3 linked regions of the Thiocapsa bogorovii genome follow. The protein of the gene in region 1 interacts with the protein of each later gene in a pairwise test. Links are inferred from orthologs where the notes say so. Each region holds a gene or a part of one and is shown on either strand. Other genes may lie near its edges.

What was found. Proteins that work in one complex are often made in the same cells at the same time.
Region 2: the proteins of accC (region 1) and ribD interact in binary tests that used the Escherichia coli proteins (3 or more experiments, as listed by UniProt). The link is inferred for Thiocapsa bogorovii from one-to-one orthologs.
Region 3: the proteins of accC (region 1) and cysM interact in binary tests that used the Escherichia coli proteins (3 or more experiments, as listed by UniProt). The link is inferred for Thiocapsa bogorovii from one-to-one orthologs.

What each region holds. Positions count from the first base shown.
Region 1 is NZ_CP089309.1:2,292,796-2,297,706, reverse strand. Bases 1,359-4,301 are described here. They hold accC (acetyl-CoA carboxylase biotin carboxylase subunit), read right to left. Parts: upstream 3,529-4,301; coding sequence 2,188-3,528; downstream 1,359-2,187. Other genes in these bases: aroQ (type II 3-dehydroquinate dehydratase), read right to left, coding at 4,071-4,301; accB (acetyl-CoA carboxylase biotin carboxyl carrier protein), read right to left, coding at 3,613-4,068; prmA (50S ribosomal protein L11 methyltransferase), read right to left, coding at 1,359-1,901. Also shown: tRNA dihydrouridine synthase DusB, read right to left, coding at 1-815; more of prmA, read right to left, coding at 999-1,358; more of aroQ, read right to left, coding at 4,302-4,532; LT988_RS10385 (TlpA family protein disulfide reductase), read right to left, coding at 4,640-4,911. UniProt on the Escherichia coli protein: This protein is a component of the acetyl coenzyme A carboxylase complex; first, biotin carboxylase catalyzes the carboxylation of the carrier protein and then the transcarboxylase transfers the carboxyl group to form malonyl-CoA.
Region 2 is NZ_CP089309.1:299,282-303,660, forward strand. Bases 1-2,967 are described here. They hold ribD (bifunctional diaminohydroxyphosphoribosylaminopyrimidine deaminase/5-amino-6-(5-phosphoribosylamino)uracil reductase RibD), read right to left. Parts: upstream 2,057-2,967; coding sequence 944-2,056; downstream 1-943. Other genes in these bases: ribBA (bifunctional 3,4-dihydroxy-2-butanone-4-phosphate synthase/GTP cyclohydrolase II), read right to left, coding at 1-134; LT988_RS01390 (riboflavin synthase), read right to left, coding at 210-893; nrdR (transcriptional regulator NrdR), read right to left, coding at 2,116-2,628; glyA (serine hydroxymethyltransferase), read right to left, coding at 2,629-2,967. Also shown: more of glyA, read right to left, coding at 2,968-3,885; LT988_RS01410 (DUF29 domain-containing protein), read right to left, coding at 4,082-4,379. UniProt on the Escherichia coli protein: Converts 2,5-diamino-6-(ribosylamino)-4(3h)-pyrimidinone 5'-phosphate into 5-amino-6-(ribosylamino)-2,4(1h,3h)-pyrimidinedione 5'-phosphate.
Region 3 is NZ_CP089309.1:5,329,491-5,333,839, reverse strand. What follows is about bases 1-2,937. They hold cysM (cysteine synthase CysM), read right to left. Parts: upstream 1,946-2,937; coding sequence 1,055-1,945; downstream 1-1,054. Other genes in these bases: LT988_RS23730 (hypothetical protein), read left to right, coding at 2,913-2,937; LT988_RS23735 (Hpt domain-containing protein), read left to right, coding at 2,165-2,578; LT988_RS23745 (VPLPA-CTERM sorting domain-containing protein), read left to right, coding at 183-854. Outside these bases: more of LT988_RS23730, read left to right, coding at 2,938-3,197; LT988_RS23725 (undecaprenyl-phosphate glucose phosphotransferase), read left to right, coding at 3,131-4,141; LT988_RS23720 (stomatin-like protein), read right to left, coding at 4,231-4,349. UniProt on the Escherichia coli protein: Two cysteine synthase enzymes are found. Both catalyze the same reaction. Cysteine synthase B can also use thiosulfate in place of sulfide to give cysteine thiosulfonate as a product.

The DNA of each region.
Region 1 (4,911 bases):
CGATACAAGGCATCGAGATGCTCGTGCAGGAGCGCATGGATCCAGTGCCTCGGAGGTTCGACCGGCAGTGTGCCCGAGGTCAGGTAAGCCGTGACGTCGCGGAAGATCCAGGGTCGTCCCCGGGCCGCGCGTCCGATCATGATAGCATCGGCGCCGGTGCAGTCCAGGACCTGTTTCGCCCGTTCGGGGCTCGCGATGTCGCCGTTGGCGATGAGCGGTATCGTCACCGCCGCGCGGACGGCACGGAGCGTGTCGTATTCGGCGGGTACGCCGTAGCTGCAGGCACGCGTACGCCCATGGACGGTCAAGGCGGCGATCCCGGACTCCTGCGCGATCTGCGCAACCCGCACGGCATTGCGGTTCTCGGGCGACCAGCCGGTGCGGATCTTCAAGGTGACCGGGACCGGGACCGCAGCCACCACGGACTCGAGGATACGCCCGACCAGGACCTCGTCGCGCAGCAGTGCAGAGCCCGCCGCGCGTTTGCAGACCTTCTTTGCGGGACAACCCATATTGATGTCGACGATGTCGGCGCCCAGGTCGACGTTGATCCGGGCCGCTTCGGCCATGTCGAGCGGATCCGCGCCGACGATCTGCGCCGACACCGGACCGGCCTCGCCCGCGTAGTCCAGACGCCGCACCGATTTGCGTGTGCCCCAAAGCGCGGTGTTCGACGAGACCATCTCGGCAACCGCGAGCCCCGCACCCATTCGCCGACAAAGCGCACGGAAGGGTCGATCGCTCACCCCGGCCATCGGGGCAAGGATGAGATTGTTTTCGAAGCGGTGGGGGCCGATGGCGAATGAGCGATTCATGGACGGACTCGATACAGTAGGCGCGATTGAACCAATCATGTTTCGAAACGAGCCTGACTCGCCCGCCTGGCCACGTCGCCGATCGGAGCGGTCGGGTCGACATGGAGGATCGGGCGGACATTCGAGAGCGCAGTCTACCGATCCCTGAGCCGGAGCCGGCGGACTGCGCTACGCTTGTCCGCTCTACCGGCGCGTCCCGCAGATGAGCGCCCAATCCTCGCGCAGGCGTGTCGGTGCGAGCTCGATCCGCTCGCCATAGGCCGCGCGGATTGTCTCGACCTGCTCGGCAAGCACGCCCGAGACGGCCAGCGCGCCGCCCGGTCGCAGCGACTCGACAAGCCGAGGGGCCAGCGAGATCAGCGGCCCGGCGAGGATGTTGGCGATGGTCACATCGACCTTCAGCTCGGGCACCTCATCCGGCCCGTAGATCGCGAGTCGGTCGGCGACCCCGTTGGCAAGGGCGTTGTCCCGCGTCGCCTCCAGTGCTTGAGGGTCATGATCGACGGCGATCGCCTGTGCAGCCCCAAGTTGCAGCGCCGCGATCGCGAGGATCCCCGAGCCGCAGCCGTAATCCAGAACCGTTTTGCCGTCGAGCGCGGTACCGTCGAGCCACTCCAAACAGAGCGCGGTGGTCGGATGATGCCCGGTCCCGAAGGCCAGCCCCGGATCCAGCGCGACGACCACGGCCTCGGCGACGGACTCCGGATCATCCGGATCCTGCCCGTGCGGACAGACCCAAAGACGCCGACCGAAGCGGGTCGGCTTGAAGGTGTCGAGCCAGACCCGCTCCCAGACCTGATCCTCGATCCGCTCGACGCGAGGCCCACAAGCACCGCCGGAGCGCGGCTCACGCACCAGTTGATCGACCAAACGGCCGACCAGTGCCTCGCTCTCGGGGTCCGCATCGAACAGGGCTGAAATCTTGACCTGCGACCAGAGTGGCGTCTCGCCCGGGCCCGGCTCGAGCTGGGGTTCGTCGGCGGCATCGGCGAGCGTTACGGAGAGTGCGCCGCCGTCTTCCAGGACGGCGGCGATTTCCTCCGCGTCCGGTTTCGGCACCTCGATCGAAAGCTGCAGCCAACCCATTTAAATCGCGTCCGGCACAATATGCGCAGTGTTCATGCGGTCTCGATCTCGCAGCGGTTCGTAAGCGCCGGAGTCGACGCGATTTAAGAGATAGAAAGATCGGATTGATTGTGTTGCGCGAGGGCCGCGGCGAGTCCGATCCAGCCCCGAGTGCCTACCTGCCTCGAAGCCGGTCCGAGTCATGCGTTAGTCTTAACGTCCTGAACCGCGTCGCGCCGAGTCATCCAATCGCGCCGACATCGACGCCCTCTCGAACGTTGCATGTCGCTCGAAACGCGGTTCAGCATCACATGCCGAGCTTCTTTTCCAGATAATGGATATTCGCCCCGCCGGCCAGAAACGCCCCGTCCCTGAGAATCGACCGCTGCAGCTTGATATTGGTGTTGATGCCGTCGATCACCGTCTCGCGCAGCGCATTACACATCCGCGCAATCGCAGCCTCGCGGTCCTCGCCGTGGGTGATCAGCTTGCCGATCATGGAGTCGTAGTAGCGCGGTACGGTGTAGCCGGTATAGATGTGCGTTTCGAGTCGCACGCCGGGGCCGCCGGGGGCATGGAATTCGGTGATCTTGCCGGGGCTCGGCATGAAGGTCTCGGAGTCCTCGGCGTTGAGTCGGCACTCCACGGCATGCCCGCGGATCACGATGTCGTCCTGCGTGTAGCGCAGCGGCTCGCCGGCGGCGATCAGGATCTGCTCTTTGACGATGTCCACGCCCGTGATCATCTCGGTAACCGGGTGCTCGACCTGCACGCGCGTGTTCATCTCGATGAAATAGAAGCAGCCGTCCTCGAAGAGGAATTCGAAGGTGCCGGCGCCGCGATAACCGATGGTGCGGCAGGCCTCCGCACAGCGCTCGCCGATCTCGCGGCGTTGTGCTTCGGTGATGCCCGGCGCGGGTGCCTCTTCGACGACCTTCTGGTGGCGGCGCTGCATGGAGCAGTCGCGCTCGCCGAGATGGATAGCGTTGCCGTGCTGGTCCGAGAGTACCTGGAACTCGATGTGACGCGGGTTCTCCAGGTACTTCTCCATGTAGACCATGTCGTTGTTGAAGGCTGCGGCGGCCTCCGCCTTGGTCAGGGAGATGGCGTTCAGCAAGGTCGCCTCGGAGTGGACGACACGCATGCCGCGACCGCCCCCGCCGCCGGATGCCTTGATGATCACCGGGTAGCCGATCTGACGGGCGATCTCCAGCGTGCGTTTCTTGTTGTCGTCGAGCGGGCCATCGGAGCCGGGCACGCAGGGTACGCCGGCCTTGTTCATGGCGGCGATCGCCGAGACCTTGTCGCCCATCAGGCGGATGGTTTCGGGGCGCGGGCCGATGAAGATGAAGCCGGAGCGTTCGACCCGCTCGGCGAAATCGGCGTTCTCGGACAGGAAGCCGTAGCCGGGGTGGATGGCGACCGTGTCGGTGACCTCGGCTGCGCTGATGATCGCCGGCACGTTGAGATAGCTGTGCAGCGAGGCGGCAGGGCCGATGCAGACCGACTCGTCGGCCAAGAGGACGTGCTTGAGGTCGCGGTCCGCTTCGGAATGCACCGCGACCGTCTTGATGCCCAGCTCGCGACAGGCGCGCAGGATCCGGAGCGCGATCTCGCCCCGGTTGGCGATCAGGACCTTCTCGATCATTGCTGGCATGGTGGCGATGTCTTTGCTGAGGGAGGCGCGGCGAATCGGGGCGGCGCTCGACGACGGGGACGCTAGCCTCCGCCCTTATTCGATGACGAACAGCGGCTGGTTGTATTCGACCGGCTGACCGTTCTCGACCAGGATACGTCTGATGGTGCCGCCTTGCTCGCACTCGATCTGGTTGAGGATCTTCATCGCCTCGATGATGCAGAGCGTCTCGCCGGCCTTCACGCTTTGGCCTTCCTCGACGAACGGCTTGGAACCCGGAGAGGGGGCGCGGTAAAAGGTGCCGACCATCGGCGAGCGCACGACCTCTCCCTCCATCTCCTCGACATCATCTTCATCGCCCGCCTTTGCGGCCGGCACCGCAGCCGGCGCGGCGCCGATGCCCATCGGCATTGCTTGAGGCATATACATCGGCATCGCGCTGCTGCCGTGTCGGCTGATGCGGACCGATTCCTCGCCCTCGTGGATCTCGATCTCCGCGACGTCGGATTGCTCCAACAGCTCGATCAGCTTCTTTACCTTGCGGATATCCATGGTCAGTGGTTCTCGTTGGAAAGGTCCGGCGCGAGCCGACCGGCCGCGGCGCGCAATGCTGAAAAGTAGCCCTCGGCCCCGAGCCCGCTGATCACCCCGACGGCGATGTCGGAGAAATAGGAATGGGCCCGAAACGGCTCGCGGGCATGCACGTTGGAGAGGTGCACCTCGATGAAGGGAATCCCGACCCCGAGCAGCGCATCGCGCAGGGCGACGCTCGTGTGGGTAAAGGCAGCCGGATTCAGGATGATGAAGCGAACCCCGTCGTGCGCCGCACGATGGACCGCCTCGATCAGGACATGCTCGGCGTTGCTCTGGATGCATTCCAGCGTGAAGCCTTCAGCACGTGCCGCATCCTCCAAGCCCTGGTGGATCTCCGCCAGCGTGGCGCGGCCGTAGTACTCCGGCTCGCGGGTTCCGAGCAGGTTGAGGTTCGGTCCGTTCAGGACCAGGATCGCGGCCATCCGGTCAATATGCTCCAACTCATCCGAGTCTCAGTGTACCCGCCGATCTGTTTTGGATCGGCAGCAAATCGGCGCGAATTGTGCGGATTTTACGCGATGTTGTCCAGCTAAGACGCGTCCTCGTCGGATTCCGCGGAGCCTTCGGCATCGACTAAGGCGCCAAGCTCGGCCTTGAGCTCGGCGGCCGTGACCTCGCCGGTGCGGCTGAAGACACGGCGCCCGCGGCGGTCGAAGATCACCGTGAAGGGCAGCCCTTCGACCCGGTTTCCGAGTCGCTTCGAGAGGGCGACAGCCTCCGGGTTGGCTACCAAGATTGGGTAGTTGACCGGGTATTGGGCGACGAATGCCTCGACGTCTTCGGGGCGGTCCACGGCGATGC
Region 2 (4,379 bases), 2.0 Mb from region 1 along the record:
GGGGTCACGCAATCGGCCGCCATGAGCAGATCACCCTCGTTCTCGCGATCCTCGTCGTCCATGATCACGACCATCCGCCCTTGACGGAGCTCTTCGATGATCTCTTCGATGCTGTGAAGCCCTGAATGTCCCATGACTCAAATGTCGTCCGAGCGAAAAGCCGGTTAGTTTAGCAAAGTCGGTGCCCAGAAACGCTCGACCACCATCGCTTAAGACGATGAACCCGTGGATCGCACAAAGCCATGCTCGGCCAGAAAGGCCATCGTCAATCCGGGCGTCGCGCCGCTGGAGCCGGCCGCGGCATCGCCCAGCAGCAACCGTTCCAGATAGCGTGCGATCAGGTCCACCTCGAGGTTGACTCGGGTACCGCCGCGATAGCCGCCGATAATGGTCTCTGCGAGCGTATGGGGCACGATGTTGAGCTCGAAGACGGCGCCGTCCACCTGATTGACCGTCAGGCTGGTGCCGTCCACGCAGATGGAGCCCTTCGGCGCGATATAGCGTGCCAGCTCCGCCGGGGCCTGGATACGCAACCGCCAGGATCGCGCATCCTCGCGCTGCTCGATGATCTGCCCGACGCCGTCGACGTGACCGCTGACCAGGTGTCCGCCGAGCGGGGTCGCCAATGTGAGCGCCGGCTCAAGATTGACGGGGCTGCCGGGCGTGAGTGTGCCGAGCGTCGTGAGGGACAGGGTCTCGCGGGAGACATCCGCGGAGAAGCCGTGCGCATGGAGCTCGACTGCGGTCAGACAGACGCCGTTGACCGCGATGCTGTCGCCGAGCGCTGCGCTTGCAAGATCGAGCTTCCCGGCATCGATCGACAGGCGCACGTCGCCGCCGCGTGGCTCGAGCCGCTGGATGCGGCCGATGGATTGGATGATTCCGGTGAACATGTCGATGACGAGTGCCGAATAGTCTGAGTGGTGAGCGATGCCGGGCGGGCCTAACTCGGCGCGCTGGCGGTCGGCTCAGGGCGGGCCGTGATACGAAGATCTCGCCCGACGGAGCGCACATCGGTGATCGCAAGCGGGATGCGATCGCGCATCCGATCGAGTCCGGGCAGGCGAAACAGACCGCGTCCAGCGTCGCCCATCAGGTGCGGAGCCAGGTAGATCAGAATCTCGTCGACCAGACCTGCCGCGACGGCAGCCCCGGCGAGGGTCGGCCCGCTCTCCAGGAGCACCTCGTTGATCTCGCGCCGACCCAGCTCACTCAGAAGTGCACCGAGATCGACCTGCGCCGAGTCTCCCGGGCACAAATACACCTCGACACCTGCGCCCTTCAGCTCTGCCATCCGCCCGGGGTCGTCGACCGCGCCGACGATTAGGGTCGTCCCGGCCAGGGTCAGGATGCGGGCACCGGGCGGGGTGCGCCAGCGGCTGTCGAGGACAACCCGCAGGGGCTGGCGAATCGTCTCGCCCGGACCCATCCCCGGCAAATCCTCCGTGCCGAGCCTTACGTTCAAACTCGGATCGTCCGCAAGCAGCGTTCCGATCCCGGTGAGGATCGCCGAGCTGCCGGCGCGAAGACGCTGAACGTCGCGGCGCGCCGCCTCGCTGGTAATCCATTGACTCTCGCCACTCGCCATCGCCGTACGCCCGTCCAGGCTCGCCGCGAGCTTGCATCGGACGTGGGGGCGGCCCTGCTCCATCCGCTTGATGAAACCCGGGTTGAGCGCGCGCGCCTCGGCCTCAAGCAGGCCGGTCTCGACCGCGACGCCGGCCTCGGCGAGCAATCGCAGACCGCGCCCCGCAACCAGCGGATTCGGGTCGACCATCGCGCAGACGACCCGCGCGACCCCGGCCTCCAGCAGGCCGTCTGTACAGGGGGGCGTGCGGCCTTGATGACAACAGGGCTCCAGCGTGACGTAGGCAGTCGCTTCGCGGGCGCGCTCGCCCGCCTCGGTCAAGGCATGACGCTCGGCATGCGGCTCGCCGGCCCGCCGATGCAGTCCCTCGCCGACGATGCGACCGTCGCGCACGATCACACAGCCGACACGCGGATTGGGGTCGGTCGTGAAACGCCCGAGCTCGGCGAGCTGAATGGCGCGCGCCATGTAAGCATGATCGGCACCCGGCCGCGTGGCACCGCTGGTCTCGACGTGGGACACGGACGTCAAGGCTTGAGCTCCAGCTCCTGAAGCAGATCCAACTGCTGACGCTTCACCTCGGGCGTGGGCTGCTGCTCGAGCCGCTCGATCTCTTCGCGGAAGGCGGCGACATCCTCGAACTTTCGATACACCGATGCGAATCGCACGTAGGCGACCTGATCGAGCTGGCGCAGTTCCTCCATCACCAGCTCGCCGATGCGCAGGGCCGGGACCTCGCTCTCGCCGCTCGACATCAGCTTGCGCTGGATCCGCCACATGGCGCTGTCGATCTCGTCGGTACTGACCGGCCGCTTCTCGAGCGCCCGCATCATCCCGGAGCGCAACTTGCGCCCGTCGAAGGGCGCGCGACTGCCGTCGCGTTTCACGACCCGCGGCAGGTTCAGCTCGGCCGTCTCGAAGGTCGTGAAGCGTTCGTGACAGACGACGCACTTGCGCCGCCTGCGCACCTGGTCACCCTCACCGGAAAGACGCGAGTCCACCACCTTGGTGTCCTGGGCGCCGCAGAAGGGGCAGCGCATTCAACGCTCGTAGACGGGAAAGCGTTTGCAGAGCGCCAACACCTTGGTTTTGACCGCATCGATGGTGGCTTGATCGCCCCGCGCATCGATCAGGTCGCACATCCAACCGGCCAGATCGCCGGCCTCGTCGGTCCCGAAACCACGCGTGGTGATGGCCGGCGTGCCGACACGGATGCCGCTGGTGACGAAGGGCGATTGCGGATCGTTGGGCACCGCATTCTTGTTGACCGTGATGTTGGCCGCGCCCAACCAGGCGTCGACGTCCTTGCCGGTCAGACCCTGCTCGATAAAGCTGACCAGAAAGAGATGGTCGTTCGTGCCGCCCGAGACCACATCGTAGCCTCGCGAGAGAAAGACCTCGGCCATCGTCTGAGCGTTCAGAACGACCTGCTGCTGGTAGACCTTGAAGCTCGGCTCCAACGCCTCCTTGAAGGCCACCGCCTTGGCAGCAATCACATGCATCAGCGGACCGCCCTGGGTGCCCGGGAAGACCAGCGAGTTGAACCTCTTTTCAAGCTCCGGATTGGCCTTCGCCAGGATCAAGCCGCCGCGCGGACCGCGCAGGGTCTTGTGGGTGGTGGTCGTGGTCACGTCGGCGATCTGCACCGGGCTCGGGTAGACGCCGGCGGCGACCAGGCCGGCGACATGGGCCATGTCGACCATCAGATAGGCGCCGACGGCATCGGCGATGGTCCGGAAGCGCGCCCAATCGACGATCCGCGAGTAGGCCGAGAAGCCGGCGATGATCATCTTCGGGCGATGCTCCCGGGCCAGACGCTCGACCTCGGCGTAATCGATCTCGCCGGTCGCGGGATCCAGACCGTACTGGACCGCGTGGTAGATCTTGCCCGAGAAGTTCGGCTTGGCACCGTGGGTGAGGTGACCGCCGTGCGCAAGGCTCATGCCGAGCACCGTGTCGCCGGGCTCGCACAGGGCCATGAAAACCGCCGCGTTGGCCTGGGAGCCGGAATGCGGCTGGACGTTGGCATAGTCGGCGCCGAACAGTTTTTTGGCGCGATCGATCGCCAACTGCTCGGCCACGTCGACATGCTCGCAGCCGCCGTAGTAGCGCTTGCCCGGATAACCCTCGGCGTACTTGTTGGTCAGAACGCTGCCCTGAGCCGCCATCACGCGCGGGCTGGCATAGTTCTCCGAGGCGATGAGCTCGACGTGCTCCTCTTGGCGACGCTCCTCGTCCTGGATTGCACCCCAGAGCTCAGGATCATAGTCGCTGATCTGCATGCTTTTTTCGAACATCGTTCATTCCCCCGGCGGCACAAAGCCGCACAGTGTATCGAGTTTTCGGTTCTGCGTCGCTATCCGGACCGCACAGAGGTGTGGAAATGAGGGATGTCGTGAGGATTGGCAATCCCGCGGACGGTCGGGTTTGAACGGAATCGGTCTCGCCCCTGGGGGGTATCGGATGTCTAAACCGAATCGCGCGAAACACGGTCTAGTCGGCACTCTCGTCGCCCGGAAAAAAGTCAGCAGCCAAGATGTCATCGAGCAGGTAGGGGCAATGTTCGGGAAGCTGCCGGCGATCGATCCCGGTTTCGTCCTCGGCCTTCAGCTTGGCTTTGTCGTAGGCCGCTTGCAGCTTTTCGACCATGAAGGGACGCAGGCTGGGACTGTCGTCCAGCAACTCGGAGATGTCCATACGCTGCGCGAGGATCGTCGTACGCCAGCTGCGCGACCGCTTCGGCGCTTGATAGTGCCATTTCAGGAGATGCATCAGGAGAATGGCCAGACGA
Region 3 (4,349 bases), 3.0 Mb from region 1 along the record:
CAGGCGCAATCGTCCTCGATGAAAGGCTTCACAAACCCTGTCCGAGCAGCGACAGGACCTCTAGCGTCACGTGGCTCAAAGATAGGCACGCTTTCTGCTAGAGCAAGCGGTGCGGGGGTTGCGGCTGATGCCAGTGCCCGACGCTTGAACTCGGACGACAACAGCTCAAGAGAATTTCAATAATGAGAATCGCGACACGGAATCTGGTCGGTTTGGTGGCAATCTCCGCGTTTGCCCTTCACAGCGTCCCTGCAACGGCGGAGAGGGTGGATGCGACGCAGGCATCGTTTCAGTATGGCTTCGGACAAGCGGGGATTACGAAAGCAGATGATCGACACCTCAACGCGAATGCACTCGACGGGTCGACTAGCACTTTCCGAAGCTTAGGTTTGAATGGCTCTGCCGTCTTCGGATTTGGAACAGCCTTTTCGGGGCCCGTGACGGTCTGGGAGACGACATTCAACACATGTAACGACACGGGTGCCGGAACATGCAGGCACTGGCCGGAGAAGGTCGCGGTCTACGCGGGAAATTCCTGGGACTTCTCGAAGCCAAGCTTCCCAGCAATGACAGCCGAGCCCAGCCAATGGACGAAGCTCGGCGAGCTCGGGAACTTTGCGGCTTCGCCCCCGAACGGCGGAACTTTGAATGCAGACGGGGTTTTCCGGTATCTTCTCCTTGTCGACCTGGGCTTGAATACGTCTTCTCCGAAAGACGGTTTCGACGTGGCGAAGGTGTCCGTGAACGCGGTGCCGATCCCCGCTGCCGGTTGGCTTTTCGGAAGCGCGTTGATCGGGCTCGCGGCTGTGTCTCGACGCAAAAAAGTTCGTTCCGAAAAGCATCGGGAGTCATAGCGCACCAAGGTTCCCGCGATCCTCTCGGATGGCGGTCACCGCGCTGGCTTAGATCAAGTAATCCGTAGGTTGTGCTGACGATAGGAAGCACAACTTCCGCCGACGGTGGGTTGTGCCTCGCACGGCTCGGCACAACCTTCGCACCCCTCTAGCGTGAAGGCTCCGGACCGGAGCCTGGCGAATGGGTTGCCAGAGTTCGCCTAAGCCGGAAACACTCCGGTCGACAGATAGCGATCGCCTCGATCACAGATGATCGCGACGATAACGGAGTCGCTCAGCTCCCGCGAGAGCGACAGCGCTGCTGCGACGCAGCCCCCGGACGACACCCCGCCGAAGATTCCCTCCCGCGCGGCAAGCTCGCGAGCGGTCTGCTCGGCGATGTCTTGAGAAACATCGATGATCCGATCCACACTCGCGGGATCGAAGATCTTCGGAAGGTAAGCCTCGGGCCAACGTCGGATCCCGGGGATGCTTGAACCGGCCTCCGGCTGAACGCCGATGATTTGAATCTTCGGGTTCTGCTCTTTGAGGTAGCGTCCGGTTCCCATGATGGTCCCGGTCGTACCCATCGCACTGACGAAGTGGGTGATACGCCCGTCGGTGTCGCGCCAGATCTCCGGGCCGGTCGACTCGTAGTGCGCTGCCGGATTGTCCGGGTTGGAGAATTGATCGAGCCGGATCCCCTCCCCTCGCGCCTCCATCGCATTGGCCAGATCGATTGCCGCCTCCATGCTTCCCGCCTTGGGTGTCAGGACGATCTCCGCGCCGAAGCTGCGCATGACACCGCGTCGCTCCGCACTCATATGCTCCGGCATGATGAGCACCATCCGATAGCCCTTGATCGCCGCCGCCATCGCGAGCGCAATCCCGGTGTTGCCGCTCGTTGCCTCGATCAAGGTGTCGCCGGGTTTGATGGTGCCCCTTTCCTCGGCTCGACGGATCATGTTCAACGCAGGGCGATCCTTGACGGAGCCTGCGGGATTGTTGCCCTCGAGCTTGGCCAGGATCAGGTTGTCCGTCTTGCCGGGAAGCCGCTGGAGTCTGACAAGGGGCGTGTTGCCGACGAAGTCTTCGATTGTTGGGTAAGACATCTTCTTCTGCTCACATCGGCTTCGCGCCGGGCGGATAAAGGTTGTTTGGGAGAATCTTCAACTGCGTCGGGCGCCGACCAAGCCACGGCGGAGCCGCACCGGGGCCTCGTTCGTTCTTTCGGCCATCGCGGCATGTGGCGCGGAGCGTCACGAGCCCCTTGTTGCAAGGCCCAGGCGGCCGGTCGAATGAGCGAGCCCCCGCGCCAGCCTAGACGATGCATGCCCATTCCCGATACAGTACGGGAATTCAAGAAGACATCAACCGGGCATGCACGCACGATGGGCTACAGATCCAGACCGAAGGTATTGCCTGCTCGAGACACTGTCGCTGCCCTCGAGAGTGCCGGCGGTGATGCTGCTCTCGCGCAAGAGCTGCTTGCGGCCTTGCTCGATGGGCTGCCCGCCGAGATCGAAGCCTTGCGCGCCTGCGTCGAGGAGTCGGATTGGCCTGGGCTCGCCGAGCACGCCCATCAGGTGCGGGGAGCAACACGGTATTGCGGGGTTCCTGCGCTGGACGACGCCATCGAGGCTTTGGAGCGCGCGGCACGCTTGGGCGATCCTCTGCTGATCTCGAATGATCTCGCTGCTGTCGAGGCCCATGCAGGCCGGCTCGCCGAGGAATCCGGGGCTTAGCCGCTACGACGATCGTTCGTCGCCTTCCTACAAAGAATCCGGAGCGCTCGCCAAGGATCGGAAGTGCTCCGTTTTAAGATGTTTCGACATTCTGCGGCACCGCATGACGCCCTGAAAAGTCCTGCTTCGCATTCGGCCGAGGTCCCGACGTCCTTCGCTCCGGCAACATCAAGAGGACATTTCAAGAAATAAAACATGGGCTTAAATTCCATCAGAATAGACTGAAGACCGAATCACTGCCCTTCATCGCCCCCACAACAACCTCGGCACGAGCTTTGCTGCGGTGCCTACATTCGTTCGATCAAGTCGATCATCGCCCGATCCGAGGCCGATCATGTTTCCGGAAGAACTCTCTGCGAGGTTGCTGAAGAGCGTGACTGAGGTCGATCCGAACGCTAGACAGCAAGGGATCCCCAAGGACGACGACCCCAGTCTGAAAACCCGAAAACTCTCCGATCAAGCTTTGGCGGTTGCAGAGAGTCTCAGGGCATCGACGATCTCCGCGTCCGTCTTGACAGGAGTCGTTCGTGTTGCCGATGCGGTCGTTGTTGCATCGCTCGGCGCGTTGACCCTGCTGTCGACGGCGGGCGCAGTCGTGGTGCATCAGCGGCCGATCTGATTCGGGACATCCAAAAGCAACCCAGCCACGCGATTCGCATCTGCGGAATCTTCGACGACCGCAGGAGCGACCGATCACCGGCCATCGTCGCGGGATACCCGAAGCTCGGAAGCGTCGCCGACCTGGTCGAGTTTGCCCGCATCGCCCGGGTCGACATGCTGATCGTGACGATCCCGATCAATGCGGAGCGGCGGCTGCTCGAATTTCTCAAACAGCTCTGGGTGCTGCCGGTTGATATCCGCCTCTCGGCTCACACGGCCAGTTTGGATTTTCGCGATCGCGCCTCCTCGTTTATCGGGGGCGTACCCTTTGTCGACGTCGTGGACAAGCCGGTCGCGGATTGGGATGCGATCGTCAAGCGGACCCTGGATCTACTGGTCGCCAGCGTCGCCTTGATCATCTTGTCACCCATCATGCTTGCGACGGCGCTCGCAATCCGGCTGGATAGTCCAGGCCCCATCCTCTTTCGGCAGAAGCGCTACGGGTTCAACAACGAGGTGATCGAGGTCTTCAAATTTCGATCCATGTATCAGCACTTGTCCGATCCGCTCGCCAAGCGCGTGGTCACCAAGGGTGATTCGCGAATCACGCGTGTCGGGCGTTTCATCCGAAAGGCATCGATCGACGAGCTCCCGCAACTTTTCAACGTCTTGAGCGGGGAGTTGTCGCTCGTCGGTCCGCGCCCCCATGCGGTGAACGCACACACCGACGAGCGTCTGTGGGAGCAGGTCGTGGATGGCTATTTCGCCCGTCACAAGGTCAAACCGGGCATCACCGGGTGGGCACAGATCAACGGATGGCGCGGCGAGGTCGACACTCCCGAGAAGATCCACAAGCGGGTCGAGTACGATATCTACTATATCGAGAACTGGTCGGTCCTGTTCGACCTCTACATCATGTTCAGAACGCCTTTTGCGCTCTTCAACACCGAAAACGCGTACTGACGTCGATGTCGGGGATCGAGCGAAATCGGCCTGGAGCGACCGAGAAGCCGGGGTTCGCAAGCTCACCCCGGCCTACGGTGTCCGATCCTTCAGGTTCTGGTCACCTCGGCCGAGCCGACCGCTTGCAGTGTCTTGGCCAAACCCGCGACCGCTGCACCGATATTGCTGAGCTCCGCGGGTAGGATCAGCGTGGTTCCGGACTGCGCAA